DNA from 2 places in the Mycetocola sp. Y442 genome. Region 1 is predicted to be linked to the other one. Evidence: predicted binding sites of a transcription regulator. Region 1 holds the regulator's gene; the other holds the start of a gene.
The links. The regulator HspR, encoded in region 1, represses chaperone genes until heat shock. The targets are predictions, from matches to a motif close to AAGTTGAGTCNNNNNGACTCAACTT.

Region 1 (14,828 bases):
CACGGCGGAGCGCCAGGTCGTCTACTGGTTCACCCCCGATGTCTCGCCGGGCAATCCCGGACACAGCGACTACGCCGTGGGCACGCAGCCCGTCTTCATCGAGCGCACCGACGGCAATCGACTGGTTTACGGGTTCCCGATCGTCGACGGCCCCCTCGGCGGCATCAAGATCGGCTTCTTCAACGACCTCACCCCCACCGATCCGGATGCCGTCAATCGCGAGGTCCTGCCGTTCGAGGTCGCCGAGATGCAGGCGCGAGCGCTCGAGCTGTTCCCGCACCTCACGGGCAGGGTGCTTGCGTCGAGCACGTGCCTCTACCCGAGCTCGCCCGATGACCATTTCATGATCGGACTGCACCCCGAGCACTCCCAGGTCACCGTCGCCACGGGATTCGGTGGGCACGGCTTCAAGTTCGTTCCCGTCGTCGGCGATATCGTGGCCGACCTGTCGACGCGTGGACGCACCGACCTCCCGATCGACCTGTTCTCACTCGACCGGGAGGCGCTGCGGCGGTAGCCCGCTGCGGCGGTAGCCCGCGCGGCGGCATCCGCACCCAGCGCTACAGATCCATGCCCGCGCTACAGAAGTATCTGCAGCGCGGGCATGGATGTGCAGCGGTCGGCAACTCACTCAGCGGGGGGTGCCGCTTCCTGAGTCCCGGTCGACGAAGTCGTCGCTGGGAATCGGTGTTGCGTGGCGGCCGGGTGCGTCGTCGCTGTCGCCAGCGACAGCATCCGTTGCCCGCTCCGTGCGTGCGTCCGGTCCGCCGGGTGTTGTGACGGCGTCGGCACGCTGCGCGGTGTGCTCGTCGAATTGATCGACGATGCCGTTGGTCTGGTCGAAGGGGTGGGCGACGTCGCCCAGGACGCCGACGTTGGCTTCCCGGTCGGCGGCGGAATCAGAACCGGTGTTTGCTCCGGCTTCCGTGCGATCTGCGGGGCTGACTTCTCCGTCGGCATCCGTGATCTTCAGCTGGTCTTCGATTTTGCGTTCGTCACTCATGACCCGAACCTACGCTCGGGCGACCGCCCAGCCAAGCCCTTGACAGTAGCTGGGGAAATTCAGGCGACTCTCGCGCCGAGCGCTGCAGTTCCATGCCCGCGCTGCAGATGCTTCTGTAGCGCGGGCATGGATGTGTAGCTCTCGCCGATTCCCGGCTCAGCGCGCACCCCGGGAGGCCGGGCGAGCTCACCGGCGAACGGGCGAGCACGCCCGACCGCGCAAGCATCAGTTCCGGTCGAGAACATCACGCGCAACTGATGCTCTCGACCGAAACGGATGCCCTCGGCGGGCGAGGGCAGGCAGCGTCAGGCCGTCGCGACCCGCTCACGGTAGCTGAACGACGCTCCGCGGTGCTCGGCGGGCAGCCGGTCCCCTCGCCCGTGCAGCTTGTTCCGGAGCGTGCCCGGTGTGTAGTCGCTCGGGTAGGCGTCCCGCTTCTGCAGCTCGGGGATGACGAACTCGACGATGTCCTCGAACGAGCCTGGAGTGATCGCGTACGCGAGGTTGAAGCCGTCGACGTCCGTCTCCTCGACCCAGGACTGCAGCTGATCGGCAACCTCGCTGCCCGACCCCACGATGCGGGTACCGAGTCCGCCGATGCCTGCCCACGCGGCGATGTCGCGCACGGTCCACTCACTGCCGTCCTCAGACGCCGCCTGGAAGTTCGCGACCGCCGACTGGATGGCGTTGCTCTTCACCTCGCCGATCGGAGCGTCGAGGTCGTACTGTGACAGGTCGACACCCATCCACCCCGACATGAAGACGAGGGCGCCCTCGACACTCGCGTACTGCTGGTAGTCCTCGTGCTTGGCCCGCGCCTTTTCGGGCGTCTCATCCGTGATCACCGTGACCAACTGGTAGATCTTCGCGCTGTACCTGTCGCGACCTGCCGCTTCGAGGGCATCCCGGATCTTGGACACCGTCGCCTTCAGTACCGCCTTCGTCGGCGAACCCACGAAGATCGCCTCGGCGTTCTCGGCGGCAAACTGCACACCACGACCGGACGCACCGGCCTGGAAGATCACCGGCGTGCGCTGCGGCGATGGCTCGGCGAGGTGGATGCCCGGCACCGTGAAGTTCTTGCCGGAGTGGCCGATCTCGTGCACCTTGGTCGGGTCGGTGAAGACGCCGGTCTCCCTGTCGCGCACGACGGCGTCGTCTTCCCACGAGCCCTCCCACAGCTTGTAGAGCACCTCGAGGTATTCGTCGGCAATGTTGTAGCGCTCGTCGTGTTCGACCTGGTCGTCGTGGCCCATGTTGCGCGCGGCGCTCGGCAGGTAGCCGGTGACCACGTTCCAGCCGACCCGACCCTTCGTGAGGTGATCGAGCGTCGACAACCGTCGGGCGAACGGATACGGGTGTTCGTACGCGGTGCCGGCGGTGATGCCGAAGCCGAGGTTCTCGGTCACGGCGGCCATCGCGGACACGAGCAGCAGCGGGTCACTCACCGGGACCTGCGCCCCGTTGCGGAGCGCGGCCTCGTTGCTGCCGGCGTACACGTCGTATGTACCGAGCACGTCGGCGATGAACAGACCATCGAACTTGCCCCGCTCGAGCAGTTTCGCGAGCTCGGTCCAGTAGCTGAGGTCGGTGTACCGCTGTGACTGGTCATCGGGATGACACCAGAGCCCGGGTGACTGGTGGGCGACGCAATTCATGTCGAACGCATTGAAACGGATGTGACGGGCCATGTTTCTATGGTCGGTCACGTCGAGCGTGAGGTCACGAAGCACCGCAACACGGCGTCACACAGTGCCGTCGGTCGAGATCACCCACTCCGGTCGAAATCACCCGGCATAACGGGTGATCTCGACCGGAGCGAGTGTTTTCGGCCCCGGGTTACCCGCCCATTAGGCTTGCCCGCAGTGCCCGCCGCTCAGAACGGAACCGAAATGCTCGATGACGACACCGCGGAACAGACCCGCTGGAACGCCGCGGCGTACCGCGCCGCCGGGGTTCCGGGGGACGACATCTCGCCGCGCACCGTTCAGGCGTTGGCGCGGGTCGGCGTTCTGGTCGCCCTGTTCGTCAGCCTCGGCGTCGTCCTGGCGCTGGCGCCCCCCGCCACAGAATCGGGATTCGACGGCCAGCGACTTCTCGTCCAGTTCCTCTTCCTCGCGCTCTCGGTCGTGGTTGGCCTTGCCGGATATGTCTGGGCGCGCCGTTCCGGCTTCTACCTGACCCGGGATCAGTCCCTCTCGAGCCTGTTAACCCGAGACGATCGGCGGCAAGCCTGCCGATGGATCCGTGGTTCCGAACAGCCCGATCCGCGCTGGTTGCCGACTCTCGTCGCCCTTGCCCGGCAGAAGCAGCGAGCTCTCGTCGGCGCGGCGCCGATTTACGCCGCCGTCGCGCTGATCGAAGTGTCTGTCGCCATCTCCACGGACGTGCCCGCGATTCGGGTTATTGCCCTGTTCGTGGTGGCGCTGTTCGCCGCAGTCGGTATCCGGTCAGTGCGGGACTACCGCCAGACCGACAGGTTCATCGCGACTCATCGGCTGCCGCCGCGCTCGTGAAAACACGCCGTCACACTGCGCCGGCGAGATCACCCACTGCGGTCGAAATCACCCGGCATAACGAGTGATATCGACCGGAGCGAGTGTTTTCGGCCCTAGGCGGAGGCGCGAGCGGCGAGCACCCGCTCGTACACGGCGATCATGCGCGCGGTCTGGTGGCTCTGCCGGAACTCGACGCTCTCCTGCGGCGCCACGACGAGCCGCGCCCTCGACGCGACATCCGCTGCCACGTGCCGAATGGCATCCGCGAGCGCACGCACACTGCCGTCGGTGGGCTGCCAGTAGATCCCATCGGGCAGCTCACCCGCGATATTCGGGTCGCTCACGATCGACGGGGTACCGAGCGCCGCGGCCTCGAACACCGTCATGCCCTGGGTCTCGAAGCCGATCGAGGTCTGGACGAGCGCATCGGCGGAGGCAATCGCGGCGAGCGCATCGCGGTACGGCACCTTGCCGGCAAAGACCACCCGGTTCTCGAGCCCGTGCTCACGCACGAACGCCTGCGCTTTCTTGAGCAGCAGCCCGGCGCCGTAGAGCCGGAACTCCGCGTCGACATCCGCGAGCCGAATCGCGTCGAGGTACTCCATGATGCGTTTCTCGGCGCTCATCCGACCCATCCAGACGAAGAGCGGCCGACCGCGGTCGGCGGCGGTGGGCGCGGCGAGCACCTCGTCGACGAGGGCATCGTCCGCCCCGGTCCAGATCACGTCGATATCGCTGCCGACCCCGTTCGATTCGAGCAACCGGGCGAAATGACCGCTTGGCGCCACCGACGCAGCGACCCGCTCGGCGAACTCATCGAGGTAGCTCCACGCACTCGGACGGAGCGCCGACAGCCGCGGCTTCAGCACACGGTGCTCCCACCAGAGCAGCGCGCGGATCACGAGCTTCGGAAACGGCACCACCTGCTCGAGTCCGAACTCCATGTGGTTGTGGAAGGTATGCACCGAACGGATGCCGTGGCGCGCGGCGAACCGATACCCGAGCATCGCACCCCAGTAGTCGGCCTGCACGTGCACGATATCCACCGGCGGGCGGGTGGCCAGCGCCGCATCGAGCAACCGGTCCGCGCGGCGACTCGGCACCGTCAGCGAGTACTCGCGGTCGAGGGTGATCGGAACGGACGGCGTGTCGATGTAGTCGGCGCTGCCCGCGTGCTCCCGATGCATCTTCGGGGCAACCACGGTCACCCGGTGCCCGGCGAGCTCGAGGAACCGTTTCTGCAGTCGGATGGAGACCTGCACTCCGCCGAGGGAATCGGCGTGCTGGTCGCTGAACATCAGTATGTGCATGGTGCTCTCAGGCTACCGGTGACGTGCCGGACGTTCCCGCAGGCCGGCGCACCGGCATCCGCTCGACCGCGCCGGAACATCGGCCGGCAACACAGCGGTCAGCCGCTGATGCCCTCGACCTCTTCGAGGGCCTCGATCAACGAGCCCTGGGTGAAGCCGAACCACTCGTAGAGGCTCTGCACGTACTCGGTGTCTGCGCCGTCGACCGCTGGAGCTTCGGTGCCGATGCCGAGGTTGGTGGCAAGCACGAGACGCAGGTCGGTGAGGGTGCCGAGCCAGTACATCGAGTACTCACGGTCCAGCCGGACAAGCGTGACGTCGCCATCGACGGTGGTGCGCACACCGGCCTTGTCGAACGACTCGAGCACGCCCTGCGCGTTCTCGATCTTCCGGTCGATGAGGTCGTCGATGGTGAACCGCCGGAATTCGTCGGATGCCTCGGGGTCGTCGGTGTAGGCATCCGGAAACAACCGGGACAGTACGGCGCCATCGATGTCGGCTTCACCCTCCTTCACGCGAACGAGAAGCGAGATGATCTGCTGCACCAGGTCGGTGAACATCATCACCTCCTGGGACTCGAACTCCGCGAGGATTTCGCCCCCGGAGGCAACACCGAATGCCCTCATCGCTCGCTCCGGGTGAGGCTCGCGAGGAGGCCATACCCGTGCATCGCGACGACGTGCCTCTCCATCTCTTCGCGGGTGCCCGTTGCGACAGTGGCGCGTCCGTGGTGATGCACCTGCAGCATGAGTTCGTCTGCGCGTGCCTGGCTGAAGCCGAAGTAGCTGCGGAAGACCCAGGAGACATACGTCATGAGGTTGATCGGGTCGTCCCACACGACCGCGTTCCAGGGCTCGCCGAGCGTCAATTGCTCGTCGAGGTCGCGCAGCTCATCTAACTTGGGCACACGACCAGCTTTGCACTGACGGGCGACAAAGCACAGCCCGGCCTTCAGGCTGTAGCGTCCTGCCGCAAAGTGCAGTACCAAACCGATCCGAGTGGACACCGCGTGCGGATTGCCGGATAGTCTCGAACGAGACGGCGCGTGCCGTCGAGGCCACGGGAGGCACTGTTGTTGAAACTGGGTTTGAAGGCATCGGCTGAGCAGTTCGGTCCTCGTGACCTCGTCGAGCTCGGCGTCGCAGCGGAGCGGCACGGCTTCGACAGCGTCACGGTGAGTGACCATTTCCAGCCGTGGCGGCACAACGGAGGACACGCCCCGTTCTCCCTCGCCTGGATGACCGCTGTCGGCGAGCGGACCGAGCGGATCACCATCGGCACGAGCGTGATGACACCGACTTTCCGGTACAACCCCGCCGTCGTCGCTCAGGCGTTCGCCACGATGGGCTGCCTGTACCCCAACCGCATCTTCCTCGGCGTCGGCACCGGTGAGGCACTCAACGAGATCGCCACAGGCTTCCAGGGCGAATGGCCCGAGTTCAAGGAGCGTTTCGCCCGCCTGCGCGAGTCGGTCGACCTGATGCGGCAACTCTGGGTCGGCGACCGCGTCGACTTCGACGGTGAGTACTACAGGACCCAGGGCGCATCGATCTACGACGTACCCGAGGGCGGCATCCCCGTGTACGTGGCGGCCGGTGGTCCGGTGGTTGCGCGCTACGCGGGCCGTGCCGGCGATGGTTTCATCTGCACGTCGGGCAAGGGCATGGAGCTCTACACCGACAAGCTGCTTCCCGCCGTGGCCGAGGGCGCAGCAAAAGCGGGTCGGGATGCCGCGGCGATCGACAGGATGATCGAGATCAAGATCTCCTACGACACCGATAAGGACGCGGCCCTCGAGAACACGCGCTTCTGGGCGCCGCTGTCACTGACCCCCGAGCAGAAGCACTCCATCGACGACCCGATCGAGATGGAAGCGGCCGCCGACGCGTTGCCGATCGAACAGGTCGCAAAGCGCTGGATCGTGTCGAACGACCCGGACGAGGCGGTGTCGCTCATCAAGCCGTACATCGACGCAGGCCTCAACCACCTCGTGTTCCACGCTCCCGGTCACGACCAGGAGCGGTTCCTCGAGCTGTTCGAGCGCGACCTCGCACCCAGACTCCGCGCGCTCGGCTAAAGCACCTACACGCTGTCGGTGACGCGGTCCCTCACTGATTCCTCCGGTTCACCGCCGTCGTCCGGCGACCGCGGCGGGTACACCCAGGTGACAAGCACCACCGAGATGATCATCAGCAGGAACCACGACACGAGTTTCGACATCGACACGATCTGCCAGCCATCGACCTGGTCGGGGTAGGCCCACGCCCCTGCCCAGGTCGCGATGTTCTCGGCCAGCCAGATAAAGAACGCGACGAGCGAGAATGCCAGGAGTAACGGCATCCGGAATGTGCGTCGGAAGACGCGGAAGTGCATCACCGTTCGGGCATAGATCGCGATCACAGCGGCGAGCAGCACCCAGCGGAAGTCCAGGACAAAGTGGTGCGCAAAGAAGTTGACGTAGATCGCGCCGGCCACGATCGCCGTGATCCAGCGCTTCGGATACCGGGTGAAGCGCAGGTCGAAGAGCCGATAGACCCGAACCAGGTACGAGCCCACCGCGGCATACATGAACCCGCTGAACAGCGGCACACTTCCGATCCGCAGGATGCCCTCGGCCTCGTAGCTCCACGAACCGACGTCGGTCTTGAACAGCTCCATCGCCGTTCCGACGATGTGGAACAGGATGATCACCCGCAACTCGCGCAGGGTTTCGAGTTTCGCGACGACCATGACGATCTGAATCGCGATGGCCGCGAGGGTCAGGGCGTCGTTCCTGGCGAGCGCCGCGTCGTCCGGGTACCAGAGCCGTGCGACGAGAAGCACCGCGAGCAGCGCGGCACCGAACACGCAGGCCCAGGCCTGCTTTGCACCAAAGACGAGGAACTCGATCAGCTTCGAACGGATGCCGTCGGTCGGCGCGCCATCCAGCAGAGCGTGTGCGCGAGCGTCGATGAGTTCTTCGACGGGCGTGAAGCGGCGAGGCATTCGCCCACGCTACAGCCCCCGGACGCGGGACTGATCGGACCGCGCCGTTCACCCTAGGCTGGGCAGGTGAGAAAAGCTCACCTTGGATGTCCGCGAAAGGCGCTCGAGTTCATGACCGAACGAATCGGAGTCGTCGGCGGCGGCATCGTCGGCATCGCGGTGGCCCGCGCCCTCACCAGCCGCGGACAGGGCGAGGTAACCGTACTGGAAAAGGAGCGCAGGCTCGCCGTCCATCAGACCGGACGCAACTCCGGCGTCGTCCACGCGGGTATCTACTATGCCCCCGGTTCCCTCAAGGCGCGGCTGTGCGCGCTGGGCCGCGAACGCACGCGAGAGTTTTGTGCCGAGAAGAACCTCCCGTATCGCGAGGTCGGCAAGCTGGTTGTGGCGGTGACGGATGCCGAACGCGCCGCCCTGTCGAGCATCGAGGCCCGCGCTCGCACCAACGGCGTTCCCGGGTTACGCCGCGTCGACGGCAACGAGCTCCGCGAGATCGAGCCGCACGCCGCCGGTGTCGCCGCGTTGCACTCTCCACACACCGCCGCCGTCGACTATGCGGCGATCACCGAGGCGATGGCGGATGACGTACGGCAGGGCGGCGGCCGCATCCTCCTCGGCACGGAGGTGATCGACATCCGCAGGGAACCAGGCGGCGTTCGCGTGATCACCGCGACCGCCGACCTGCACTTCGACCGGCTGATTGTCTGCGCCGGCTTGCAATCCGACGTCGTCGCCGCGTTCGTGGGCGCACCTCCCTCGCCCCGGATCCTGCCGTTCCGCGGAGAGTACTGGGCCATGGCCCCGGCGAGGCAGCACCTCGTGCGGGGCATGATCTACCCGGTCCCCGATCCGCGGTTCCCGTTTCTCGGCGTCCACTTCACCCGTGGCGTCTACGACGACGTCCATGTCGGGCCTAACGCGGTACCGGCGCTCGCCCGCGAGGGGTACAGCTGGGGACGGGTATCGATGCGCGACACCTGGGGATCGCTGACCTGGCCCGGCGCCGGCGCCCTGGCCCGCCAACACTGGCGGATGGGGGCGAAAGAGGTGGCGGCGTCCCTGATCAAACAGGTCTATTTCGCCGAGGCAAGGCGGTTCGTACCCGACCTCGAGATGAAGGACCTGACCACGAAAACGGCGGCAGGAGTGCGTGCGCAGGCGTGGGATTCCAGCGGGACCCTCCTCGACGACTTCGCCGTGGATCAGGTGGGCGCTGTCACGATTCTCCGCAACGCGCCGTCGCCCGCCGCAACGTCATCGATGGCGATAGCCGACTACCTTCTCGACACCCATGTCTTCGCGGGCCGCTGAGCGCCAGCGCACGTCCCGGAGTCAGCTCCTGGTCGACGCCGTCACCGTGAACTTGGCGTTGCGTCCGATCTGACGGGTCGGGCCGATCATGCGCTCAAGTGCTGACCGGTAACCAAGGTGGGAATTCCACACAGCCCACAGTTCGCCGCCCGGTCTCAACACGCGTGCGGCATCCGCGAAGAGCTTGTGCGCGATGCCGGCGTGCACGGTGGCGCCGACGTGGAACGGCGGGTTGAGCAGGATCAGCGACGACGATGCGTCCGGCTGCATCGACAACCCGTCGTCGCGCACAACCGAGACCCGATCGGCGACGCCGTTCGCGAGCGCGGTCTCACGGGCGGATGCCACGGCGGCAGCCGACTGGTCAGTCGCGGTCACGCGCATGGTGGGCCGGGCGCGAGCGAGGGCTGTAGCGAGCACACCGGTGCCGCAGCCGAGGTCGATGGCATCAGACGCATCGGGCACCGCGTCGAGGACCTCGAGCAGGAACCGCGTACCGATGTCGATCTTCGTACCGGCGAATGCAGCACCGTGCGCGACGACCCACAAGCCGAGGTCGGGGTGGAACTCGCGCGCCGGCCACGCCGGTTCACCGCTGACACTCACTGGGTCACGGGCAATGAGCACTCGGGATTTCTGCTGCGCGAGCGACGCGGTCACGGTGCCGAAGGACCGCGCGAGCACGTCGTTCATCGCTCGGGTCATGTGTTTGACCCGCCCGCCGGCATACACCGTCACGTCCGGCTCGGCATGCCTCGCGATCAGTTCGGCGTTCTCGGCGAGCGCGTCGAGCGAGCGCGGCAGCTGCAGCAGCACCACCCGTGCACCTCGAAAAAGGGTGGCGTCCAGCGGAAAGTGGCTCACGGCATCCGTCATGGACAGCGCCCTGGCATTGGCGTCGAGTGCACGTTCGCCGGACAACTCATCCTGATGTGTACGGATGCCTGTGGCCCCGTCGTGCGCCGCAGCGAGGGTGAGTGCGCCGTACCGGTCGCCGACGACAACGGTCTCTCCGCTGCCCGCTGCGCGGAGTACGTCAGCCGCTGTTTCGAGGATGAGCCTGTCGCTGGCGTCAAACGCGAAGAGGTTGTCGGCTTCGATGTCTGGCCAGCGGCGGAGCCGGTCGAAGGCGAAGTCAGTCACCTGTTCAGGGTATCTCCCCGGCTCACCCCGATTCGCCTGGTTCGCCCCGGTCCGGCATCCCCGGACCGGGCGAGCTCGGTCTGCGGTCAGCCCTGGCGGTTCTTCGGTTCCCCGTCGGACGGATCTGTGCGCCCTCGAGCCGGTTCAGCCGGGGTCGGCGTCCCCGGGTTCGATGCTCCCGGTGTGTGTGCCCCCGGTGTCTGTGCTCCCGGTGCCTGTGCCCCCGGTGCCTGTCCGGCGTGCGTGGTTCCGGCGTTCGGGGTACCTCCGTGTGTGGTGCCGACTGGAGTGTTCGCGCCGGCACCGTGCTCACCACCGGCGGACACCCGGTGGTCGGCCGGCGCCTGTTCCCTGAAGACGTGAGCCATCCACCACCAGCTGAGCAGACCGATAGCCGCATTCACGACGAGACTGATGAGCAGGAAGAGCAGGGCAAGACCGAGCGCTGTCGGTGCAAAGTTGACGCTGTCCATCCACTGCATCTGGCCCGGGTCTCCGAAGTTGCGGAAGTCGTCAGGATCGTTGAAGTCCGGGTCCCACACATTGAAGAGACCGGTGATCGGCGAACTGAGCGCGCTGAGGAAAAAGTTCCCGACGACGGCGATTCCGAGTCCACTCCAGGTCACGGCAACCGGCCTGTTGACCGAGTGGCTGCGCAGGATCCACAGGCTGGAGAAGTAGCCGAGGAGCCAGATGATGATGCCGAGTATCAGGGCACCGATGAGCCACGGAAGCAGGGTCGACCACGCCTCTCCGATGAAGCTCTCGATCTCCTGGGGCTGTGGTCCTCCGTTGGGAGAGAAGTCATCGGGATCGTTTCGGGCGGCCCAGCCGATAATCGTGCCGAGGAAGGCGCCGAGCAGAGCGATGACGAGCGGGATGGCGATCATGGTGAAGCCGAGAGTCATCAGCGTAAACCCGACGGCACCGGCGATCATGGCCCCGCGGCGCTGGCGAGGAGCAAGCGGCGGCCGCGGCGGGGTGACCGGACCGGCAGCGCGGGGAACATAGTTTCTCGGCGGCTGGGGACCGCCGGGACGAGGCGGGTACCCCGGCTGCGGCGGGTAGCCCGGCGGGTAGGGTTGACCACCCTGCTGGGGCGGATAACCGCCCTGTTGCTGCGGATAACCACCCGGTTGTGGCGGATAACCACCCTGCTGGGGGGAGCCGGCCTGCTGGGGGTAACCGGCCTGGGGGTAGCCGGCGTGCTGCTGCGGCGGGTAACCCGCATGCTGCTGCGGGTAACCGGCCTGGGGCTGACCCTGGTTGATCGTGGGCGAGGTTCCGGCCTGCTGGCCCGGCACCTGCGGGCCGCTCATCTGCTGACCCGGCACCTGGTGAGCCGCCGCCTGCTGGACCGGACCCGGCGCCTGATTGGCATCGGGAGCGGGAGGGGGCGGGCTTCCGGGAGGTGGCGCCTGGGGCGATCCAGGTGGTGGGCCACCGGCGGCGTTCGAGCCCGTCGGTGGCGGTGTCTTGGCTTCAGCGCGTGGTTTGCTTTTCCTGCCCGCCGGCGGCTTCTGCTCGCTCATGCGGTCAGCATAGACCGGGACTTCCCGGGCCGAAAGGGACTAACGCTGGAACGGTCTCCAGACGACGAGCTCGGTCCGGCGCTGTGCCCTCGTGCCGCTCTTGAGCGGCACGACGTCGCCCTGCGAACCGGCGGCGAAGACCCGCCGGCCGGGTGATTTGAGCATCTCATCAGCGAGCGCGTGCTCAAGCTCGCGAACGCGCGATGACAGTGAAGCGACCTCGTTCTCGAGGGCGAGAATGCGGCCGATGCCCTCGAGGCTGACGCCCTCGGCACTCAGTTTGGCGACCTCGCGCAACTGCACGACATCCCTCATCGAGTACCGGCGGGACTTGCCGGCCGTTCGGGTTGGCGAGACGAGGCCGAGCCGGTCGTACTGCCGCAGCGTCTGCGGGTGCAGTCCGGCCAGCTCGGCCGCTATCGCGATCGCGAAGATCGGCGAATTCTCGTCCACGCTCTATCCCCTCGCGCGTGCGATCAGGTCTTCGCGAGGGTTTTCTCGGGGTTCCACCTCGTGGAATCGCTCGAGGGCCTCGCGTGCCTCAGCGCTCAGGTGCGACGGCACGGCTACCTGGACAACCGCGAGCAGGTCGCCGGTGCCCTTCGAGGTAGCGACGCCCCTGCCCTTGACCCGGAGCACACGTCCGGACGGCGTTCCCGGTGCGACTCGCAGCCGCACGGGTTCCCCGCCGAGTGTCGGCACCTCGATCGTCGCGCCGAGCGTCGCTTCGACGAACGTCACGGGGACGTTGACGCGCAGGTTGAGTCCGTCGCGCTCGAACACCGGGTGCTTGCGCACGGAGACCGACAGCACGAGGTCACCCGCTGGCCCTCCGTCCGGAGACTGGTGGCCCTTTCCGCGCAGCTTGATCTTCTGCCCGTCGGCGACACCCGCGGGGATCTTGACCTTGATCGTCCGCCCCTCCGCGGTCTGCAGGGTGATGGTGTCACCCTTGACCGCGGTGAGGAAGTCGATAGTGGTGGATGCCGTGACGTCACGTCCCGGCGTCGGGCCACCGAACCCACGGTAGCCACCGGAGGGCTGGCCGAAGCCACCGCCCCGGCCGAAGACGCCACCGAGGATGTCCTCGAAGTCCGCCTGCTGGTAGCTGGTGCTCGTGCCACGAGCACCCCCACCGAACATGCCGCCGAAGACATCGTCAAAACCGCCGGCCTGTCCGCCGCCACCGGGAGCGGTGAACCGTGCACCGGATCCCATGGCGCGAACCGCGTCGTACTCCTTGCGCTGTTCCGGGTCGTTGAGGACCGAGTAGGCCTCGCTGAGCTCCTTGAACTTTGCTTCAGCCTTCGGGTCGCCCGCGTTCGAGTCCGGATGGTATTTCCGCGCAAGCTTGCGGTAGGTCTTCTTCAGTTCAGCCGGCGTGACATCCTTCTTCACGCCAAGAACCTTGTAGAAGTCCTTGTCGAACCAATCCTGACTTGCCATCGTTCCTACTCGGCGGGAACAGCGACGACGACCTTCGCCGCGCGGAGGAGGGTCGAGCCGACCATGTAGCCCGTCTCAACGACATCGAGAATTGTTGCGATCTCAACGTCGGGGCTCGGCTGCTGGAAAATCGCCTCGTGGATGTTGTGGTCGAACGGTTCACCCTTCGCGCCAAACGGGACAAGGCCCAGTTTGGTGACGCTCGTGCGGAGCTTCGCGGCGATCGCCGTGAACGGGGTATCGCCCTCGAGGTCGCCGTGTTTCTCGGCGCGGTCGAGGTCGTCGAGCACGGGAAGGAGGGATTTGACGACGTCACCGGTCATCCGCTCACGGTCAACCTCGCGGTTCGCCTCCGTGCGCTTGCGGTAGTTGGCGTACTCGGCGCTCAGCCGCTTGAGGTCGACCAGGTGCTCGTGCTCGGGGTCTGCGTCTGCAGCACGCGCCGCCTCGTTCTCGGCGTCCTCGGTCTGGACCGCGTCGAGGATGTCCTGAACGGTCAGCTCGTGGTCGCCATCTTCGGGCAGTTCGGCCTCGGGGACGTCGGTCTCGGATACTTCGGGGTCCACCTGCGACCGAGGGCCGGAAGCCGTAGCTTCCGACCCTTCGTTCACTGGCTGAACCTCGTCACCGTTTTCTGGAGTCGGGTTCGTGTCAGTCATTGTTATTTCTTGTCGCTTTCCTCGTCGTCGACTACTTCAGCGTCAACAACATCCTCATCGGATGCCGTCTCAGCCGGCTGCTCGGTTCCCGCTGCTCCCGCTGCTGCGTCGGCCTGCTGGGACTGGGCGTAGATGGCCTCGCCGAGCTTCGTCTGGCTTTCGTTGAGCTTATCGAAGGCGGTCTTCACGGCTGCGTCGTCGTCGCCAGCGAGCGCTGACTTGAGTGCGTCAACGTCGCCCTGCACCTCGCTCTTGACGTCTTCGGGCAGCTTGTCGTCGTTTTCCTTGATGAGCTTCTCGATCGAGTAGGCGAGCTGCTCTGCTGTGTTGCGGGTCTCGGCCGACTCACGGCGGGCCTTGTCCTCAGCAGCGTGCTCTTCCGCCTCGCGGACCATGCGCTCGATGTCTTCCTTAGCGAGGGACGATCCACCGGTGATGGTCATCGACTGCTCCTTGCCCGTGCCCTTGTCCTTGGCGGACACGTGCACGATGCCGTTGGCGTCGATGTCGAAGGTGACCTCAACCTGCGGGACTCCGCGCGGCGCCGGAGCGATACCGGTCAGCTCGAAGGTTCCGAGGTTCTTGTTGTCGCGGGTGAACTCGCGCTCACCCTGGAACACCTGGATCGCAACGGACGGCTGGTTGTCGTCTGCGGTCGTGAAGGTTTCGCTTCGCTTCGTCGGGATGGCCGTGTTGCGCTCGATGAGCTTGGTCATGATGCCACCCTTGGTCTCGATACCGAGAGACAGCGGCGTGACGTCGATGAGCAGAACGTCCTTGCGCTCGCCCTTCAGGACACCGGCCTGGAGTGCGGCGCCGACAGCGACGACCTCATCCGGGTTGACGCCCTTGTTCGGCTCCTTGCCACCGGTTTCCTGCTTGACGAGAGCCGAAACGGCGGGCATGCGGGTCGATCCACCGACGAGTACGACGTGGGCGAT
Region 2 (14,828 bases), on a different contig from region 1:
ACCGATCCGTCCAAGCCGCCCGGTTGCCTCTCGATCCAGGGTGGACTTGCCGGTGCCCCGACCGATCAACGGGTCGTCGACTTCCTCAACTCCAGCCGGGCCGCCGGCGAAGCGCGCTTCGCCGAACGCTTCGCACGCGCGATCCGTGAGGGGGACCTGTCGGACGCCGAAGACCCGGCAGAGCTCGCGAAGTATCTCAGCACCGTCACCAGCGGGCTCGCTGTCCAAGCCGCTGGAGGCGCCGAGCGCCCCGCCCTTGCGAGAGTCGCCGAACGAGCGCTCCGAGCCTTTCCGGGATGACCAGCCCCGCGCCACAGCCGAGGTTACGAAATCCGCCACGGCGCTGCCTCCTCTCAGGCTGCTCTCCGCGGCCAGGCATCCGAAGCTCCTGACACGGTCGTTGCCACCCGCATACACTGAAACCATGACGAGGCCACTCACCCGGGTGTCTGCCACCGACCCGCTCGAGCTGATGGTCGAGCTCCGGCGCGCACTCGACAGGTCGGGCCCGGCCATCACTCCCGTTCCTGGTGCCGACGATGGCGCAGATACGACAGTGCCGACGGATGAAGAGGTGTCACAACCTGTCGGAGTAGTCATCGAGACCTCTGGCTCGACCGGGGTGCCCAAGCGGGTTGCCCTTGGCTGTGATGCCCTGCTCGCGAGTGCCGCAGCGTCGGCAACGGTCCTCGATGGCCAGGGCCAGTGGCTCCTCGCTCTGCCGGCTCACTACATCGCGGGGATCCAGGTTCTCGTCCGCTCGATCGCCGCGGGAACCACCCCCATCGCTTTGCCCCAGGGGCGCTTCGATCCGGCCGCGTTCGCCGACGCATCGAAGCGTCTCACCGCTGAACGCCGGTTCACCTCCCTCGTGCCGCTTCAGCTCTCGCGCCTGCTGGAATCCAGGGCCGGGCTTCTCGCTCTTCGGCGATTCGACGGCATCCTCATCGGTGGCCAGGCGATGCCGCTCCCGCTTCTCGCGCGCGTTGAACAGCTGGGCCTTCCGATCTATCGCACCTACGGATCGAGCGAGACCTCTGGTGGCTGCGTCTACAACGGGGTCCCGCTTCCCGGTGTGCGCGTCCGGGTGGTCAACGGTGAGGTCGAGCTGGCGGGCCCGATGCTCGCGGAAGGGTATCTCGGCGACGACGCGCTCACCCAACGAACTTTTGTTGTCGATGACGGTCTGCGCTGGTATCGCACCGGTGACCTCGGCGAATTCGAGGACGGCGTCCTCCGGGTGACCGGGCGTGCCGACAACGTCATCATTTCCGGCGGCGTGAACGTCTCCCTCGACCGGGTCGAACGCGTGGTCCGGGGAATTCCCGACCTGGCGGAATCTGTGGTCGTTCCCGTGGCGGACGACCGGTGGGGAGAGGTTCCCGTCGTCGTCACGGTCGGACGGCATCCCGAACTGTCTGACATTGCGGATGCTGTCGCGGTCGCGCTGGGCAAACCGGCCAGGCCAGCGCACGTCGTCCGTCTCGACTCGATGCCAACCCTGCCGTCCGGTAAACCCGACCGGCTCGCGATCGTCGCGATCGTTGCGGTCACGCTCGGTTCTGAGGACGCGCAGACCGCCGAGCCGTAGTCCGCCCGCCACGTCCGCCCCCCCCAATCGGTTACCTCCGTCCGACCGCCTGGGCTGACCGGGTAAGCGAAAAGGCCGGGGCATGACGCCCCAGCCTTTCGCTTCTGCTCACTTCGGCAGCCGACGGTTCAGCAGATCCCGCCGGAGTCAGCCGCTCAGGAGCCGCTGCCCGACTCGGAAACCTGGAGCGTGTCCTGCGGCTCGTTGGCGAGCGAGACCTCGATCTTGCGTGGCTTGGCCCGCTCCGAAACAGGGATCAACACCCGCAACACGCCGTTGGTGTAGTTCGCCTCAATACGCTCGGTGTCGATGCCCTGACCGAGGTTGAGTTGCCGCAGGAAGGTACCGGTCATCCGCTCTCGTGCCAGCCACTTCACGCCCTCGCCCGTGCTCAGGGTGCGCTCCGCGCGGATCGTCAGCAACTGGCCGTCAACATCGATGTCGACGGACCCCGGGTCGATGCCTGGGAGATCGGCCTCGAGTACGTATCTCTCGCCCTCGCGATACAGATCGACGGGCATCAGGCGCGGTCCGTGCCTGAGCAGGGAATCGGTCACACGGTCGAGTTCACGGAAGGGGTCGAAGTTCAGTGCCATAAGAAAGTTTCTCCTTTGCTTCACTGGGTTAAACAGGTACTGATCGTGAAGTTGAGTCGGTCAGACTCAAGTTCTGGCAGACATGCTAGCACCGGTGGCGAAAAATCAAAATGACGGCGCTCGCGTACTGTGGCGCGCAACAAAACCCGTCACGTCGTAGCTGTAAACTCCTTCCGGACAGAGGGAGGTTGCCAGGTGGCAGCTAAGCAGCAGAGACTCACGCCGCCCACGGCACCGGCAGCATCGAAGCGAAAGGGCAAGAGCGGGAACCCCGCGGCACGTGTGTACGCCGATGTTCGCCCGGCCCGGTTCAGCGACTGGGTCGCCGGAGCGCGCATCCCGACCCTGCCGATGTCGGTCTCCCCGGTGCTCGTCGGCACCGGCGCGGCGATCGCGGCGAGCGACCCGGGTGAGTACCACTGGGTGCGTGCGCTGCTCTGCCTCGTCATCGCGGTGAGCCTCCAGATCGCGGTCAACTACGCGAATGACTACTCAGACGGCATCAGGGGTACCGACCGCGACCGTGTCGGTCCGTTCCGTCTCGTTGGCAGCGGCAAGGCGACGCCTAAGGCCGTGCTCACCGCTGCACTGATCTTCTTCGGCATCGCGGCTGTTGCTGGCCTGATTCTCACCGTTCTCACCCAGCTGTGGTGGCTGATCGCCGTCGGCGCCGTCGCAATAGTCGCTGCCTGGTTCTACACAGGCGGCAAGCGCCCGTACGGATATCTGGCGCTCGGTGAGCTCTTCGTTTTCATCTTCTTCGGTCTCGTGGCCACACTCGGCACCACCTACGCGCAGGTCATGGACCTCACCCAGGAGGCATGGCTCGGAGCGGTCGGCGTCGGTCTCATTTCCGTTGCGACGCTCATCGTCAACAACATCCGTGACATCGAGCAGGACCGCGTCGCAGGCAAACGCACCCTGACGACGTTCCTCGGAACGATCCCCAGCCGCATCCTGTACATCGTGTGCCTGCTGGTTCCGTTCGGCATCGCCGTCTGGATCGCGCTGCTTTACCCGATCGCCTGGTTCGCGCTCTTCGCACTTCTCGCTGCGCTCCCCGCGGCGATCATCGTCGCAACGGCGCGGACGGCCAGGGAGTACATCCTCGCGCTGAAGCTGACCGGACTCACCCAGCTGCTCTACGGCATCGCGCTGTTCTGGGCGTTCTGGAAGTAGCTCAGCGCTCGGTTGGTGAGCGGGACTCGTCTGTGTTCCGCTCATTCACCGTGTCCTCGGCATCCACCGTGTGCTCGGTGTCGACCGTGCCATCGGCGTGCGCTACGTGCGCGGTGTCTTCCGCGTCTTCGTCGGCGGTGACCGGCGTGCGGTTGCCGTGGCGGCGGTCGTACAGTTCTGCCGCGACCTGCTCGCGCGGCTGCCTGAGGAAGATGTACGACAGGCTCAGCCCGATGATCGCGGCGAGCACCGTCGCGACCCACGGCTCGAAGCCCAGGAAGAGAAGCAGGGCAAGGGGAACCGCGAAAGCGAGCAGGCGGAGCACCGTGTAGGTCACAACGGGGGGAATGCGTTTCACGGGATCAAGTGTATGCGCGCCAGTCTGGGAGGACGCTCGCCGGTGCAGCGTCCGTGATCCCCTCCCCGGGGTAATTCACAGAATGAAGACTACGATGAAGGTATGCGTTGGCTCGTGATTCTCCTCGTTGTGGTGGTAGTCGCAACGATCTTCGCCGTGATCGATTGCGCCATGATGGCGAGGGAGAGAGTGCGGGGCCTGTCCAAGCCCGTTTGGCTCGTCGTGATCGTGTTGTTGCCGGTTCTCGGCCTCATCCTGTGGTTCACGATCGGTCGCGCGAGGGTCACCCAGGTCGCCCGCCCGCGGCTCGCTCCAGACGACGACCCCGCCTTCATCGGCACCCTCGGCCGCGATAAGGAGCAGGACGAACGCATCCGGCGGCTTGAAGAAGAACTCGCCGCCCTCGACTCGGACGCCGCAGAGCCCGACGAACCGGGTAAGGCCAAGCCCACGCCGGACAAGCACCCGGACCCCAAGCAGGAGCCTGACGACACGGGCAGGGCGGATGCCTGACGCCAGTCCGGCAACCGATTACTCGCTCGCACTTCTCGAGGAATGCATTCGGCAGGGTGTCACCGACATCGTCGTTTGCCCCGGTTCACGCTCGCAGGCCCTCGCCCTCGCGGCCGCGGCGCTTGAGCGGTCGGGCGAGATCCGCCTCCACGTCCGGATCGATGAGCGGGTGGCCGGCTTCTTCGCCCTCGGCCTGTCGATCGAAACCGGCAACCCCGCCATCGTCATCGTCACGAGTGGCACCGCGGTAGCCAACCTGCATCCGGCCGTTCTTGAGGCACATTCCTCCGACGTACCCCTCATCCTCATCACCGCGGATCGACCGCTCGAACTCCGTGGCATCCGGTCGAACCAGACCACACACCAGGTCGGCATCTTCGGTGAGGCCGCCCGTTTCGCCCGTGACATAGCCGCGCCGACAGGTGCGAGCGGCGAGCGGGAGGCGGCGCGGGCGATCGCGAGACTCGCGGTCGACGCTGCGCTCGGCAGCGGGCGTTCGAGCGCGGGTCCCGTGCATCTCAACCTCCCACTGCGCGAGCCGTTGTCGCGTCCCATCCCGGATCGCGTGGCCATTTCGCCGGTCGAGAGCGCCGCGGATGCTGTGGCTCACGATTTACCGGACGTCTCGCGTATCACCAGGCCGGGCATTCTGCTTGACCGCTCGAAGCGAACAGTCGTGATCGCCGGCCACGGTGCCGGCCCACAGGCCGAAGCGCTCGCTCACGCCGGCGGCTGGCCGCTGATTGCTGAGGTTTCGAGTGGAGCCCGGTTCGGGCGCAATGTGATTGTCGCGTATCGCGAACTCCTCGCCGACGCGGAGCTCGGCGGCCGGGTCGAACGGGCCATCGTGTTCGGCCATCCGACGCTCAGCAGACAGGTGCCAGCGTTGCTCTCGACCGACGGCGTTGAGGTCATCGTCGTCGCGCCAACGGGCGATGAGGTCTACAACCCGGGTCGCCGCGCCGCGCACGTCGTCGGCGCCGCGAGCGTGGTCGACGGAAGCGTCGATCGCGCCTGGCTCGGCTCCTGGATCATGGCATCCCGCGCGCTCGTCGACGCGGCATCCACCGACGTCGCTCCTGACCTCGAGGCCGCTCACTCGCACGACCCCGCCACCAGGCTCGCGTACGTGAAGACAGAGTTCGGTGCGATCCGGGCACCTATCGACCGGCGCTCCCTCGCCCTTGCTGTCTGGGGCGCGACGTGGCCGCACGACAGGCTCGTGCTGGGGGCGTCCCGGCTCATCCGTGACGTCGATGCCGCGGTCCCTGGCAAGAAGATATCCGTGCACTCGAACCGTGGGCTCGCCGGCATTGACGGAACCGTGTCGACCTCGCTGGGCATCGCCAGCGCCAGTCAGCACGCGGGTTCCGGCGTTACCCGGGTGCTCCTCGGCGACCTGACGTTCCTGCACGACGCCGGCGCGCTGCTGACGGCTGCCGGCGAACGGATGCCACGAATCCAGGTGATTGTCGGTAACGACGGGGGCGGCACCATCTTCGACGGGCTCGAGGTCGCGCAGGCGGCCGACCGTGACGCGGTCGATCGGGTGCTGTACACGCCCCAGTCGGTGAACCTCGAAGCCCTCGCAACGGCGTACGGCTGGAAATACGTCAGGGCGACCACGCGCTCCGCGCTTGACCAGGCGCTGACCGCGCCGACGGCATCCGGCACGCTGATCGAGGTGCCGCTCGAGCGCTGACGGCCAGGCGCAACATTGACCGAGCATTGGGCCAGCACTTGAGCCGGACGGCCGTGAGGGACCACACTGTCGGGATGGCCAAGAAGAAGAAGTCAGCGGAGACGAAGTCAGCGGAAAAGAAGTCCGAGAAGAAATCGGCGAAGAAGTCCGCGGAAAAACTGGCGGAGAAGCTGGCCGCGAAGAAGTCAGCGGCGACGGTGGCGGCGAAGGCAGCGGAGAAGTCGGCGGCGAAGCTGGGCAAGGACAGCCCGGAATCTGCGTGGCGGTCAAGCCCTGCCCCGCTTCTGCGGGTCAGTGACAGCTTCGTGCTCGCTGACGTCGACCCGGGATCGACCCCCGGCTTCTCCGGCGGCAAGCGGGAGGGACGCCAGGCGCTCGCCACTGATGCGGTAGAGCTGAGCGCCATCCAGGAGCGGCTGTTCGCTTCCTCGAAGGGCGGCGCGCCGGATGCCGTTCTCCTCGTTCTGCAGGCAATGGACACGGCGGGCAAGGGCGGGATCGTTCGCCACGTCGTTGGTTCCGTCGACCCGCAGGGCGTGACACTTACCGCTTTCAAGGCGCCGACGCGGGCAGAGCGCAGGCACGATTTCCTCTGGCGAATCGAGAGGCGGGTTCCCGAGCCCGGCTTCATCGGAGTGTTCGACAGGTCGCACTACGAAGACGTCCTCATCGGCTCGGTTCGGAAGCTCGCGAGCGAGGAGGAGATCGAACGTCGTTACGACGCCATCCTCGACTTCGAATCGCGCCTCATCGACCGACACGTGCGCATCGTGAAGGTGATGCTCCAGATCAGCCCGGATGAGCAGAAGCGCCGCCTGGCTGAGCGGCTGGATCGCCCGGACAAGCACTGGAAGTTCAACCCGGCAGACATCGACGAGAGAGAAGTCTGGCCCGACTACCAGGCGGCGTATCAGCGCGTGCTCGAGCGGACGTCGACCGAGCACGCCCCGTGGTTCGTCGTGCCGGCCAACCACAAGTGGTACGCGCGCGCCGCCGTACAGCGACTGTTGCTCGACGCTCTCACGGACATCGACCCGCAGTGGCCCGCCGCCGACTTCGACGTGGACGAGCAGAAGGCGCGGCTCGCGGCGTCCACGCTGGAACCGGCATCCGCTCTGCCAACGCGCTCGAAGTCGAAGGTGACCCCGCTCTAGGCGAACGCGTCGAGGATGGGCCGGAACTTCATTGCGGTCTCGGCGAGTTCCTTCTCGGGGTCAGAGTCGGCGACGATGCCGCAGCCGGCATATGCCGTGACATCTCCGTTCGGCTCGACCTGGGCCGACCGCAGGGCGATCGCCCACTCGCCGTCTCCGTCGGCGCCGACCCAGCCGACCGGCCCGGCATACCGGCCGCGGTCGAACGGTTCGAGTTCGTCGATGAGTGCCGTCGCCGTCGCGGTCGGTGCTCCGGCCACGGCGGCGGTGGGGTGCATGGCGTCGATCAGGTCGAGGGAGGTGGCGTCGTCGGTCAGTGTGCCTTCGACGTCCGTGGCGAGGTGCCACAGGTTCGGCAGCTTGAGGGCGAAGGGCGTCTCACTGGTGATCACGTGGGCGGTGTGCGACCGGAGCGACTCGAGCACGCTCTGAACGGCGAACCGGTGTTCGTCCTGGTCCTTCGTGCTCGACACGAGCTCGGTGGCCGCGCGGGTGTCGCTCGCGGCGTCGATCCCGCGGGAGGCCGTGCCGGCGAGCACGCGCGCGGTGACCGATCCGTGCGACACGGTGACGAGGGTCTCCGGACTCGAGCCGATGAGCCCATCGACCGAGTATGTCCAGCAATTGGGATAGCCGAGCGCGAGGTCGGCGAGCACACGGCGGAGGTCGGCACCCGCGGGCAGGTGACCCCTGAGATCCCGCGACAGCACCACCTTGTCGACGTCGCCGGAAACGATATGTCCGACAGCCTCGGCGACGTGGGCCTTGAACCCGTCGGCGCTCTCCGCTCCCGGCGTCAGGCTGAGCCGGTACTCAGTGCCGAACGGGGTTGGGCGAGGGGCGGATGCCGTCGGCGCGGCGTCAGAGACTGCGTCCGGATCCGAGACGGTGATCTGCGTCAGCCAGCTCTGGCCGTCGCGGCGGCCGATGATCGTACGGGGCACGATGAGCGCGCTGGACTTCTCGGAAGAGGCGGAAAACGCGAACGTGCCGAACGCGACCAGGCCGCTGCCCGGCATCCGTACCTCGTCGATAACGTCAGCAGCGGCGGCGACCTCTCGCCAGAGCACCGCGGCGTCGCTCATGCGGGTTGGCCCCGCGAATTCGAGCCGGAGTGCCTCGCCGATGCCGACGATGCCGTTGCCCTGTCGTACCCACAGCAAGGGGGCATGGGGGTCGGCGAGGGGGAGGAGTGAGCGGACGTCGTCGACCTTATGGGTCCTGACGGTGAGGTGCCGCACACGCGGATGCGGAGCGATTGTGCCGGGTTGAATCACGTCTCAAGCCTACGCCTCGACGGTGCCCTCCCAGCCGGTTGTCGCCGTCTGCTCAGCGGGCTTTGAGGCGGCAGCGACCCGGTACCCGCCTGTCCGGATCATCCATCCCTCGCGACGTATGCTTGGGGGATGAACAAGGCAGATCTCTCCAAGCAGCCATCGCAGGTATCGGCCATGTTCGACCAGGTTTCCACGCACTATGACCGGACGAACGCGGTGATGAGCGTCGGCAACGACATGCTCTGGCGAGTGGCCACGACCCGTGCCGTCGACCCGCACCCCGGCGACCGCATTCTCGACCTGGCTGCCGGAACCGGCACCTCCAGTGCCTCGCTCGCGAAGTCGGGCGCAACAGTGGTTGCCGCCGACTTCTCACCCGGCATGATCGAGGTTGGCCGCAAGAAGTACGGTCGCGTGCGCAACATGCAGTTCGTCGAAGCGGATGCCACTGACCTCCCGTTCGGCGACAACGAGTTCGACGCAACGACGATCTCGTTCGGTCTCCGCAACGTCGTCGAGCCGAAGAAGGCAATTGCCGAGATGTTCCGGGTGACGAAGCCAGGTGGCCGCATCGTCATCTGTGAGTTCTCGACCCCGCCGAACCCGGTGATGAAGGGCCTGTACGACTTCTACCTCGAGCGGGTGACGCCGGTGATGGTGAAGTTCTCGAGCTCCAACCCCGACGCATACGACTACCTCAACGACTCAATCAAGGCTTGGCCGAAGCAGGCCGAACTCGCGTCGTGGATGCGGGGCGCCGGCTGGACCGAGGTTCAGTACCGCAACCTCACCGGCGGGATCGTCGCCCTCCACCGCGGTACGAAGCCCCGCGCTTAGTCGCCACTCGAACTGCCCGACGTGCCTCCGCGCCTCGGGTGTGCTTCGGGAGGTAAATACCCGGGTCGGAGAACGGACGTGCCGTGGACCCGGCGATTCTCCGCCCGGGGCGACAGTGCCGCGCGCGGCCCGGTCGGGTTCGCGGCCGTGGCGGTGGGCGACAGCCGAGCGTGCGGCCCGGCGTGTTGGCGTCAGGTTGCGACTCCTCGGGTGTGTTTCGGGAGGTAAATGCCCGGGTCGGGGCACGGATGTGCCATGGACCCGGCGATTCTCCGCCCGGGGCGACAGTGCCGCGCGCGGCCCGAGCACGCAGCCGAGGGTGCCGCGCGCGATCACCTCGTGCCCGTGACGACCGTCGCGCCGAACTCGCTCGAGCGCTCGATCCTGGCGTCCAAGCCGGCATCCGCGACGATCCGGGCGGTCCGGTCGGCCTGACGTTCGCTCGTCTCGATCAGGAGGTGCCCGCCCGCGCGCAACCAGGCGGGCGCCTCAGCACTGATCCGCCGGTGAAGGTCAAGCCCGTCGGGGCCGCCATCGAGGGTCGCGAGTGTCTCGTGCAGTCGTGCCTCCCGCGGCATCATCGTGATCTCCGCGGTCGGCACATAGGGTGCATTCGCGACCACAAGATCGACCCGCCCGCGCAGGTCGGCAGGCAGCGACGAGAAGAGATCGCCCTCCACGACGGTGCCGGCGACATTCGCGCGGGCACACGCAACAGCAGTCGGATCGATGTCGGTCGACCACAATTCGATCGCGGGGAACCGGGCCATCAACGCCGCTCCGATGGCGCCCGACCCGCAGCAGACATCGATGACGAGCGGATGCCCGCGCTGCGTGGTGAGGAACGCCGCGCGGTCGACGAGAAACTCGGTGCGCCGGCGAGGCACGAAGACCCCGGGTCGAACCCGAACGCGTAGTCCGCAGAACTCGGCCCAGCCGACGATGTACTCGAGCGGTTCGCCCGCGGACCGACGGCCGACCAGCAGGTCGAGCTCCGATGCATCCGCCGCGGCCTCGATCAGGAGCCGGGCCTCGTCCTCGGCGAACACCGAGCCGGTACTCCTGAGCCGTCCGGCTACCCCGAATACCAGGGTGGCATCCTGCGCCCCCCTCACGCCTGCCCACTCACGAAAGCGTCTCGCCGCGCGCGAGCTGCTCGACGAACGCCTCGATCCGCCGCGCACGGGTCTCCGGCCGTTTTGCCTCCTGGATCCGGTAGTAGACCATGAAACGGTTCTGGCTGTTGAGCGAGGCGAAGAACTCAGCGGCGGCCGGGTTCTTTTCGAGGGCGGCGAGGAAGTCGGGGTGCGGCTCCGCCGTCTTCGGTCCCTCGTATGCCCGATCCCATCTCCCGTCGGCGCGGGCACGTTCGACCTCCGCGATGCCACGGGGCGTCATCCGCCCCTCGGCGATCATGGCCTCGGCGAAGCGTACGTTGCGCATCGACCAGGGACTTCGGGATCGTCTCGGGGTGAAGCGCTGGACATAGGTTGCGTCGTCAACGCGGCGGGCCTGCCCATCGATCCAGCCGTAGGCGAGCGCGATATCGAGCGCCTCGGCGTAGGTGATCGTGGTTTGCCCCGATCCTTTCTTCGCCATCACGAGCCAGACGCCCGGTGACGTGTCCTGTTCGACCTCAATCCAGGCGCGAAACTCATCGGGTCCGTCGAAACGCCGCGTCTCCTGCTCCGCGGCCATTACTCGCCCAGCATCCCGCCCGTGCGGAACTCGAGGATCTGGAGATAGTGCGGGTTGTACATCACGCCGAGGATGTTGCCGAACGGATCGACGACGGATGCCGTCACAAAACCCGCTTCCCGCTTCGTGATCGCTTCATGCTCGGTCGCGCCGAGGGCGAGCAGGCGGTCAAGCGCCTGCTCAACATCGTCGACGTGCCAGAAGACGATGGCGCCACCCGGATCGGTCGCCGTCGGGTGCGGTGAGTATCGACGATCGATGATCCCGAGTTCGTGTTCGTAGTCACCGATCCGGTATTCGATGTACGCGGCAGGTCCGCTTTCGGGACGCACAAAGTAAGGCGCGATCCCCAGCAGTTCGGTGTACCACTTCCTGGCCGCATCGATGTCGTCGGCGAAAAAGCTGACAGTGGCCAGGCCACTCAAGAACATGATTGCTCCGTTTCCGGCGCACATACGAATAACGCCTGAACGGTCCTATAGTGACGCGAGCGCGTGGCATCCGTCCAGCCCTCAGCTCCCGGATCACGAACGCGATGACACCGGCTCAGGCGAAGCCACACTCGCCTGGCCACCCGTCACACCGGCATTGACATCCGAATCTGTCCAGCAGTACCTTTCGCTCATGACAACGCGGTCGACGGATGCTTCGCGCCCGTCAGCTTCCAGCGGCGGAGGGAAGGGCCTCGCAGCCGGGGCTCTCGGCCTCTGGGGGTCAGTGGTCATCGGGCTGGCGTCGACGGCGCCCGTCTACTCGCTCGTCGCGACCCTCGGGTTCGTGGTGCTTGCCGTCGGGGCACAGGCACCGATCGCCTTCATCGTCGCGTTCATCCCCATGCTGTTCATCGCGTTTGCCTACCGCGAACTCAACCGCGCGGTTCCCGACTGCGGCACGACCTTCACCTGGGGAACGAAGGCATTCGGCCCGTTCGTTGGCTGGATGGGCGGCTGGGGAGTTGCCGTCGCTGGGATGGTTGTCCTCGCCAACCTCGCGCAGGTCGGTGGGCAATACCTCTGGCTGCTCGTCGGTGACGGGTCGCTCGCGTCGAACGCCGCAGTGGTCACCGCGACCGGGGTCGTGTTCATCGCACTCATGACGTGGGTGAGCTATCGCGGTATCCAGGTGGGCGAACGGGTGCAGAACGTCCTCCTGGCCGTGCAGTACCTGGCACTCGCCCTGTTCGTCATCGTCGCGTTCGTTCGGGTTGCATCGGGAGACGCGCCCAACCCAACGCCCGTCTCACTCGACTGGTTCAACCCGTTCGCGTTCGCCGACTACTCGGGGTTCATCGAGGCGGTGCTGCTTGCCCTGTTCATCTACTGGGGCTGGGACACCTGCCTCGCCCTCAACGAGGAGACAAAGGACCCGAAGCGCATTCCCGGCCGGGCTGCCGTCGTCACGACGGCGATCCTCCTCGTGACCTACGTCTCGGTGACCGTCGCCGCGATGTCGTACGCCGGCCTGGGAACGGATGGAACGGGACTCGCCAACGAAGACAACGCCAACGACGTCTTCCTGGCGCTCAAGGACCTGATCCTGGGGCCATGGGCCTGGATCCTCGTCGTCGCGGTGCTGGTCTCGGCGGTGTCGTCGACGCAGACCACGATTCTGCCGACCGCGCGCGGCACCCTCGCGATGGCCGCGTACCGGGCGCTGCCCAGGCGGTTCGCGAATGTGCACCCGAAGCACCAGACACCGTCATTCTCGACCCTTGTCATGGGGATCGTCGCGATCGTCTACTACGTGGGCATGACCTTTATCTCGGAAAACATCCTCGCCGATTCGATCCTCTCGCTCGGCCTCGCCATCGCGTTCTACTACGGAATCACGGGCCTCGCGTGCGTCTGGTACTTCCGCCGGGAACTCTTCACCTCGCCGCGCAACTTCTTCTTCAAGGGCCTGTTTCCACTTCTCGGCGGGCTGATGCTCGGTTATGCGTTCATCCAGAGTTGTATCGACATGTACGACGTGGATTACGGCTACACGATCATCTTCGGCATCGGAGGCACCTTCGTCGTTGGAGTCGGTGCGCTCGCGCTCGGTGTCGTCCTCATGCTCCTGTGGTGGGTGTTCCCCCGGTCGAAGCCGTTCTTCCGTGGCGAGACTCTCAACCGCGACACCGAGGTGCTCGTCCCGGACAGCCCCGACGAGTACGGCCGTTCGGTCGACGGCGGCCTGACGTGACCGGCCGGACCGAACCAGCCCGGCAACGCCAGCCCGGCACGACCAACCCGAATCAGCACCGTCACACGAGAGGAGAGCCATGCGCATCCTGATCGTCGGCACCGGAGGGGTCGGGTCTGCCGCTGCTCGCATCCTCGCCCGACGCACCTTCTTCGAGCGCCTCGTCATCGCCGATTACGATCCGATCCGACCCGGGACACTGGTCGCCGACCTCGGGGACGCCCGATTTGCGGCGGCGCAGGTCGATGCATCGAGCGCCGACGCTGTTGCCGCGCTCATCCGTGAGCACGGCATTACCCACGTGCTCAACGCCGTCGACCCTCGGTTCGTGATGCCGATCTTCGACGGCTGTTTCGCCGCCGATGCGGTTTACCTCGACATGGCCATGAGTCTCTCCCGTCCGCATCCCGACAAGCCCTTCGAGCTTCCCGGCGTGAAGCTCGGTGATGAGCAATTCGCGCAGGCCGAAAAGTGGGCGGATGCCGGTCGGCTCGCGTTGGTCGGTATCGGCGTCGAGCCTGGTCTCTCCGATGTGTTCGCGCGGTACGCCGAAGACGAACTCTTCAGCGAGATCGACGAACTCGGGGTGCGCGACGGCGCGAACCTCATCGTTGACGGGTACGACTTCGCACCGTCGTTCTCGATCTGGACCACGATTGAGGAGTGTCTCAACCCGCCGGTGATCTTCGAGCGAGAGCGCGGCTGGTTCACAACGCCGCCATTCAGTGAACCCGAGATCTTCGACTTTCCCGGCGGAGTCGGTCCGGTCGAGTGCGTTAACGTCGAGCACGAGGAAGTGCTCCTCATGCCGCGCTGGACGAAAGCGAAGCGGGTGACCTTCAAGTACGGACTCGGTGACGAGTTCATCCAGGTGCTTCAGGTTCTCCATAAGACCGGTCTCGACAGAACGGAGCCGGTGACGGTTAAGGGCGCCCAAGTCTCACCGCGCGACGTTGTCGCTGCCTGCCTCCCCGACCCGGCGACCCTCGGTGATCGGATGCACGGCAAGACCTGTGCCGGGGTCTGGGTGCGCGGAACGGGCAAGGACGGCGCTCCTCGCTCGACCTACCTCTATCACGTGGCCGATAACGAGCAGACGATGGCGGAGTACGGCTCCCAGGCCGTCGTCTGGCAGACCGCGATCAACCCGGCCGTTGCGCTCGAACTCCTGGCGGCGGGGGTGTGGGGCGGGACCGGAGTTCTCGGCCCGGAGGCGTTCGATTCCCGCCCGTTCCTCGACCTTCTCGCCGCCGATTCGCCCGCCGGATACGGTTCCCCCTGGGGGATCGAGGAGAAATAAACCAGAACCCCCGGCACGGGTAGGCTAGTCCTCGTGAATCCGAGTGCTATCCGGCGTGCGACGAGCCTTTCCAGTCATCTGGGCCAGACCGAACGTATCTTCGCGTCAGCGAAAAGCAAGCAGTTGCTCGCGTCGGTCGACGACGGGCTCCAGCGCATCGAGAACGCCCTCGAGGTGGAACTGAGTTTCACCGACTCCGTCGCCGATTCAACGTCGCGATACCTGCTCGAGGCCGGTGGCAAGCGCGTTCGCCCCATGCTGCTTCTGCTCACCGCCCAGCTCGGAAACGGCAACACGGACGAGGTGATCCAGGCGGCTGAGGCTATCGAGATCACCCACCTCGCGTCGCTGTACCACGATGACGTCATGGACGACGCCGACCGCAGGCGGGGCGTCCCGAGTGCCCATGCCGTGTTCGGCAACTCGGTTGCCATCCTCA

Region 2: AC1X6S_RS07525 (Hsp20/alpha crystallin family protein) is a predicted target of HspR. The motif match lies at 2,236-2,260, and genes of this name have one in related genera.

The regions. Positions count from the first base shown of each region.
Region 1 covers NZ_JBXHBV010000003.1:237,280-252,107, forward strand. Annotated here, with positions in the region: gene solA (N-methyl-L-tryptophan oxidase) at 1-517, shown strand, start outside; gene AC1X6S_RS12670 (hypothetical protein) at 632-1,003, opposite strand; gene AC1X6S_RS12675 (LLM class flavin-dependent oxidoreductase) at 1,309-2,694, opposite strand; gene AC1X6S_RS12680 (hypothetical protein) at 2,869-3,519, shown strand; gene AC1X6S_RS12685 (glycosyltransferase) at 3,615-4,811, opposite strand; gene AC1X6S_RS12690 (DUF2017 family protein) at 4,910-5,437, opposite strand; gene clpS (ATP-dependent Clp protease adapter ClpS) at 5,434-5,718, opposite strand; gene fgd (glucose-6-phosphate dehydrogenase (coenzyme-F420)) at 5,884-6,888, shown strand; gene AC1X6S_RS12705 (DUF817 domain-containing protein) at 6,894-7,796, opposite strand; gene lhgO (L-2-hydroxyglutarate oxidase) at 7,908-9,107, shown strand; gene AC1X6S_RS12715 (class I SAM-dependent methyltransferase) at 9,129-10,250, opposite strand; gene AC1X6S_RS12720 (DUF2062 domain-containing protein) at 10,337-11,782, opposite strand; gene AC1X6S_RS12725 (heat shock protein transcriptional repressor HspR) at 11,822-12,235, opposite strand; gene AC1X6S_RS12730 (DnaJ C-terminal domain-containing protein) at 12,239-13,228, opposite strand; gene AC1X6S_RS12735 (nucleotide exchange factor GrpE) at 13,234-13,887, opposite strand; gene dnaK (molecular chaperone DnaK) at 13,890-14,828, opposite strand, start outside.
Region 2 covers NZ_JBXHBV010000002.1:163,339-178,166, forward strand. Annotated here, with positions in the region: gene AC1X6S_RS07515 (TetR/AcrR family transcriptional regulator) at 1-300, shown strand, start outside; gene AC1X6S_RS07520 (AMP-binding protein) at 425-1,591, shown strand; gene AC1X6S_RS07525 (Hsp20/alpha crystallin family protein) at 1,747-2,187, opposite strand; gene AC1X6S_RS07530 (1,4-dihydroxy-2-naphthoate polyprenyltransferase) at 2,383-3,366, shown strand; gene AC1X6S_RS07535 (DUF4229 domain-containing protein) at 3,368-3,724, opposite strand; gene AC1X6S_RS07540 (PLDc N-terminal domain-containing protein) at 3,827-4,237, shown strand; gene menD (2-succinyl-5-enolpyruvyl-6-hydroxy-3-cyclohexene-1-carboxylic-acid synthase) at 4,230-5,939, shown strand; gene AC1X6S_RS07550 (PPK2 family polyphosphate kinase) at 6,014-7,093, shown strand; gene AC1X6S_RS07555 (isochorismate synthase) at 7,090-8,370, opposite strand; gene AC1X6S_RS07560 (demethylmenaquinone methyltransferase) at 8,500-9,207, shown strand; gene AC1X6S_RS07565 (putative protein N(5)-glutamine methyltransferase) at 9,540-10,322, opposite strand; gene AC1X6S_RS07570 (YdeI/OmpD-associated family protein) at 10,333-10,905, opposite strand; gene AC1X6S_RS07575 (VOC family protein) at 10,905-11,336, opposite strand; gene AC1X6S_RS07580 (APC family permease) at 11,530-13,089, shown strand; gene AC1X6S_RS07585 (saccharopine dehydrogenase family protein) at 13,169-14,389, shown strand; gene AC1X6S_RS07590 (polyprenyl synthetase family protein) at 14,423-14,828, shown strand, end outside.